DNA from 2 places in the Photobacterium sp. GB-210 genome. Region 2 is predicted to be linked to the other one. Evidence: predicted binding sites of a transcription regulator. Region 2 holds the regulator's gene; the other holds the start of a gene.
The links. Region 2 encodes PurR, which represses purine synthesis genes. Its sites were predicted from a motif close to TNANGNAAACGTTTNCNTNA; they were not measured.
Positions count from the first base shown of each region.

Region 1 (3,221 bases), on a different contig from region 2:
AACATATCGCACTCGTAATTTACAAAAATAAGTCGTCAAAAGATAAAAAGATAAAAAGATAATCAAAAAGACCTAAAGACTCATTGATATTCAGTATAGCCACATAGTCTAAAATTAATTAGCTATACAATATGTACTTTTTCCTGAACCAACACAATACAACAGGCAAGAAACAAACCATTTGCTGAAAAATATTCTCTAGTGAGAAATAGTAGCGTTTACAAAATTAACATTGTGGCGGGGAATGGTATCGCCACTATTGTCGCATCTCTTAATTGCCGATCCAACAAATACGACTGAGTCAGAAGTCACGAGAGGGGTAATGTTAACGAAACCCTTTTATCCTGTGATCATCACATGAGCGACGATAACAGCATTGGTATTAGCGTTTGTCGGTAAATTAAGAGCCGTATTGCAATACGATTCTAGCACCTGTAATGAGCGGTATTGTTGCAGTTGTACTCAACCTAATTTCCCCAAAGACTTGAGCGAGAATAATGCGGTAGACAATGCTCAAATCGAAGATACCGAGTACTTATAATTACTTACCTTAATATTTAGCACTTTTCAGAAATAAAAAACCGGACGTCATGTCCGGTTTTATTTTAATCTTGGCTACTAAGTTACTTAGTACCGAAGATTTTATCACCAGCATCACCTAAACCAGGAACGATATAACCTTTATCGTTTAGCTTCTCATCAATTGCAGCTGTGTATAGCTCAACATCTGGGTGTGCTTTTTCTAATGCAGCAATACCTTCAGGTGCTGCTACTAATACTAGTACTTTAAATTGCGTACAACCGTGCTCTTTTAACAAATCCAGTGTTGCAATCATAGAGCCACCCGTTGCTAGCATTGGATCAACAACAAGCGCAATACGCTCATCAATGTTTGATGCTAGCTTGTTGAAGTATGGAACAGGCTCAAGCGTTTCTTCATCACGGTAAATACCAACAACGCTGATACGTGCACTTGGCATATGCTCAAGTACGCCATCCATCATGCCAAGACCAGCACGCAGAATAGGTACTACCGTTACTTTTTTACCTTTGATCTGGTCAATTTCTACTGGACCATTCCAACCTTCAATCGTAACTTTTTCTGTCTCGAAGTCTGAAGTCGCTTCATATGTCAGTAGGCTACCAACTTCAGTTGCTAACTCACGGAAACGCTTAGTGCTGATGTCACCTTCGCGCATAAGACCAATCTTATGTTTAACCAGTGGGTGTTTTACCTCAACGACTTTCATCTCTGACTCCTGAGCAATTAAAAAATAAAATCGCATTATTATATACTAAGCCAAACGATTTCAGATAGTAGTAAACGTTTAACTGTTTACTTAATATCCAGCTAAAAAAATTGACGCAAACGTTTTCCTTTAGACGGTGACTGCTGTTATCATGTATTCGCTTTTTTTACTTTAATACGTTGAGGGATCATCTGTGAGCGACAAAAACTCTTCTCTTAGTTACAAAGATGCTGGTGTTGATATCGATGCCGGTAATGCATTAGTAGACCGTATTAAAGGGGTGGTAAAACGTACTCATCGCCCAGAAGTTATGGGGGGAATTGGTGGTTTTGGTGCACTTTGTTCACTACCAACCAAATATAAAGAGCCCGTTTTAGTTTCAGGCACGGATGGTGTAGGAACTAAACTTCGCTTGGCTATGGATTTAAACCAACACGATTCAATCGGTATCGATCTGGTTGCTATGTGTGTGAACGATCTTATTGTTCAAGGTGCTGAACCTCTGTTCTTCCTTGATTACTACGCAACCGGTAAGTTAGATATTGATACAGCAGCAAGTGTTGTAACAGGTATTGGCGAAGGCTGTATCCAATCAGGTTGTGCTCTAATTGGTGGTGAAACTGCTGAAATGCCGGGTATGTACCACGGTGAAGATTATGACGTGGCAGGTTTCTGCGTTGGTGTTGTTGAAAAAGCAGATATCATCGATGGCTCAAAAGTGACGGCTGGTGATGCACTTATCGCTGTCGGTTCAAGCGGCCCACACTCAAACGGTTACTCATTAGTACGTAAAATCATTGACGTTTCCAATGCCGATTTGAATCAAGAATTAGAAGGTAAAACACTTTCTGAACATCTATTAACACCAACTAAAATTTACGTTAAATCAACGCTAAAAATGATGGAAAGCTGTGACGTACATGCTATTTCACACATTACAGGTGGTGGTTTCTGGGAAAATATCCCACGTGTACTTCCTAAAGGCACAAAAGCGGTTGTAAATGGCGCAAGCTGGCAATGGCCTGCCATCTTCAACTGGCTACAAACTGCAGGTAATGTCGAAACTTACGAAATGTACCGTACGTTTAACTGTGGTGTTGGCCTTGTCATTGCCCTTCCACAAGATCAAGCACAACAAGCCATTGATATCCTAAACGCTGAAGGCGAAAACGCATGGCTACTAGGTGAAATTGCAAACGCTGCTGATAACGAAGAGCAAGTCGAGATCAAATAACTCTCAACAGTGCTGACTCGTAATAAAAAGAATGAGGACGCTATGTCCTCATTCTGCTATCTACATACCGATAACCTTTCAATAAATGGTAGTACCAAATATGAAAAATATCGTCGTCCTTATTTCAGGTAGCGGAAGTAATCTCCAAGCGATTATCGATGCATGCAGTGCAGGTTTGATTAAAAACAGTCAAATAACCGCTGTGATCTCAAATAAAGAAAATGCTTATGGGTTAGAACGTGCGCGTAATGCCAATATTGAAGCGATACATATTGCGCCTAATCAGTATGCTGACCGTGAACAATATGACGAAGCCTTAGCGGATTGTATTGAACAGTTCAAACCCGATGTGGTTATTTTAGCCGGATTTATGCGTATTTTGAGCGCAGACTTTGTTCGTCGCTTTAAAGGAAAGATGCTAAATATTCACCCATCACTCCTTCCTAAGTATCCCGGCTTAAATACTCACCAACGAGCGATGGATGCTGGCGATGACGTACATGGCACCAGTGTCCACTTCGTAACAGAAGAATTGGATGGCGGCCCTGTTATTTTACAAGCCAGAGTGCCTATTTTTGACAATGACACCGTTGAAGAAGTAACAGCTCGTGTTCAAAAGCAAGAACATGCTATTTATCCACTTGTAACTCAATGGTTAGCGGAAAATCGTTTGACCATGAGTAGTGACGGCAAAGCTATCCTAGATGGTATTGAACTCCCCGCTCAAGGATATGCAG
Region 1 is NZ_PYNU01000001.1:14,427-17,647, reverse strand. It holds gene C9J38_RS00095 (DUF2066 domain-containing protein) at 1-5, opposite strand, end outside; gene upp (uracil phosphoribosyltransferase) at 624-1,250, opposite strand; gene purM (phosphoribosylformylglycinamidine cyclo-ligase) at 1,444-2,484, shown strand; gene purN (phosphoribosylglycinamide formyltransferase) at 2,585-3,221, shown strand, end outside.
Region 1: purM (phosphoribosylformylglycinamidine cyclo-ligase) is a predicted target of PurR. The motif match lies at 1,362-1,381, and genes of this name have one in related genera.

Region 2 (3,221 bases):
TCGGGTATTGCATAGTGCTTGGTTACAACAGGGAAGCCACGTTTTTTATAAACATAGGGTTCCAAGCCAGCTTGTTTGAATTCCTTTTCAGTTTCAGCATTTGCACGTAAGTGAAGTTTATCGTTCACAACTAATGCAAACATTGTATCACCAGAAAAAATGCCAAAACCGCCAAACATCGACCGTGATTTTATTGAACCAAAATGGTCAAATAATTTTAATGAATCTTTTAATATTGGTTTATCCATGCTTCTACTCGGTGAAAAAATATGAGTGTCACCTAAACATTAAGAGCGAGGAAATAGATTAATTAATCTACACATTGATACTGTCAATATATTGTTAAGTTTGTGTCATAATATTGTCGGTTCAATAATAATCCTTCGGTAACCCCGCTACCTTGAATTATTAACATAATTTTTAGGCCGGTGGTTTTGCGTCTTAATCTTTCAATTAATTTGCCAGTTCGTGACTATATAAAGTTATATTAAATAATACTTTTAATATTAAATCTAAGCTCTCAAAAATGTGATATTGGTTCAGGTATTTGTTCTTAGCTTATTTTAATAAGCTTTATAATTATAAATACTCATGATTGTTTTTTATAAGTAAAAAAAAAGCCAACAAGGTTAACTTATCGGCTTTTCCTTAACATAGAAAGATAAATTTTATTAGTTGAGATCTTTAACCGATTTTCTCTCAACAAGTTTAGGCGTCATTTCAAAGGTTTGACGCTCATGATTCTTGTCTTTCACACGCTCTAGCAAGATTTCGATGGCCTTTTTACCTAAACGACGTTTAGGCTGGTGGATAGTTGTTAGCGGTGGCGCAAAGTAGGGCGCAAGGTCAATGTTATCGTAGCCAATGATTGAGATATCATCAGGAACACGCAGACCTGCCTGTTCAAAGGTACTGATCAGAGCCATGGCCATAATGTCGTTAAAGCAGAAGATAGCAGTAGGGCGATCTTCCATTGCGATAAACTTATCAGCAGCTTCAACGGCTGACTCACACTCAAAGTCACCGTCAAGTAGCCAATTAGCATTAACAGTGAGATCTGCTTCTTTCATCGCTTTACGGAAGCCCTTTAGGCGCTCTTGACAAGTAGACTTATCAACTTGCCCAGATAAACAGCCAATTTTCTTATGACCATTTTCAATAAGGTGCTTAGTCGCAATATAACCGCCGTTTTCAGCGTTATCTAGAATATTATCAGTATGTGGGCTTTCTGGGCCCCAGTCCATGATAACCATAGGAAGATCATTTTTACGCTCAAGTAAATCGAGCAGCATTTGATCCAGATCGCTGCACATAACCAATAGGCCATCAACACGCTTTTCAGAAAGCATACGTAAGTAATCACGTTGTTTTTCTAAGTTACCTTCGGTGTTACATAAGATCAGTGTGTAGCCTGCACCATAACAATATTCTTCAACACCATGCACAACTTCGGCAAAAAATGGGTTAGTCGATTTAGTGACTAACATGCCGATAGTACGTGTTGTATTACATTTTAAGCTTCGCGCTACTGCACTTGGGGCGTAGTTAAGTTCATCTACTGCAGCCAAAACTTTTTGTTGCGTTGCTTCTGCAACAAAGCGTGTTTTATTAATCACGTGCGACACTGTAGTAGTTGATACACCTGCCATACGTGCAACGTCTTTAATGGTTGCCATATTTATTCTTCTTATCATGGTCAGATTAGGATCTGACAAAGGTTTTTGATACCAAATTGATTAATTACGTAGTCTATGGCTTACGAGTTCACTCGCAGAGATGAAGATCCTTTAGTTATTAGCTACTTAATTATTCAATTTGATACCGAATTATAGGGTGTTGCAATTATCATGGATCATAAACAACTAAAGCCGCAGTAAAATGCGGCATTAGAAGATAGAAACTATTTTTACACTAATTACACATGTAATCGCTTGCGATCACATTTTACTGTGTGTTTTGCGTTGTGCAATCTTTCTATTCAACTTGATTGAATTAATTGATCATTAACCGTAAAAACTCGATGTTTGTCATGCTAATAGCTTCAATTTATTGTGTATATCTAGTCATTAATAGATAAAACGTTAAAAAACAGAATGATTGGCTGATAAAAGATAAGGAAAATCACCACTTGGATGAGTATGAACACTGACAGGCCAACCATATAAGGTATCTATTACTTCAGGAGTAAGAACTTGTGTTGGCGTTCCGTCGGCTTTTATTTCTCCTTCGTTAAGGAAAATCATCCGATCAGTGTATTGGGCTGCAAGGTTTAAATCGTGCAATACCACAATTACAGCGGCGCCTTGTATAGCCATATTTTGGGCAATTTGTAAGGTGTGGTGCTGGTGGGCGAGATCGAGTGCTGAGGTGGGTTCATCTAACATCAAGATACATTTATCACCGGCTTTACTGAGTTGTGTTAAAACCCGGGCAAGGTGTACACGCTGTTTTTCACCCCCCGATAAGGTGGGGTAGAGACGTTTAGCTAAATTGTTAATATCAACATATTGCATGCTTGATGCTGTTGCATCTTTCAGTTCAGGCGAAGTGAGCTGCAATGGAATTGCGCCTAGCTCGACAACTTCTTTCGCGGTAAAGGCAAACGATAATGCGCTATGTTGTGGAAGGACACCTAAGTGACATGCCAATTCTTCCCGAGCCCAATTATTAAGCGGTTGATCAAAGAAAGAAACCGTGCCTGATTTTGGCGTAATCTCACCACATAATACTTTTAACAGGGTACTTTTACCTGCACCGTTTGGCCCAAGTAATGCGGTGACTTCTCCTGCGTGAATATCAATATCAAGATGATTTAGCAGGACTTTATCACCGAATTGTAATGATAAGTCGCGAGCCTGAATAACACAGACTTTGTCGCTACTTGCTGTAAAATCGACCTTTGCTGAATGATTTAACGTCATGACATCTGACTCTTTTGATTAACTAATAAATAGATAAAGAAAGGCGCGCCTAACATGGCGGTGATGATCCCAACCGGCAGTTCTTGAGGCGAGAATGCGCTTCGAGCAATCATATCGGCAACCAAGAGGATTAATCCGCCAAGTAAAGCCGAAATTGGCAATAAGGTTCTATGATTTGGACCAGTTAGCATTCTCCCCACATGAGGAATAACCAAGCCAATAAAGCCAATCGGGCCACAAACGGCAACAGTCATACCCACTCCCGCAGCACATGTAATAATTAAATTACGTTTTAGTTTT
Region 2 is NZ_PYNU01000002.1:688,554-691,774, forward strand. It holds gene C9J38_RS06690 (TfoX/Sxy family DNA transformation protein) at 1-248, opposite strand, end outside; cyclic di-GMP riboswitch class I at 383-473, opposite strand; gene purR (HTH-type transcriptional repressor PurR) at 672-1,676, opposite strand; gene C9J38_RS06700 (heme ABC transporter ATP-binding protein) at 2,082-2,921, opposite strand; gene C9J38_RS06705 (iron ABC transporter permease) at 2,918-3,221, opposite strand, start outside.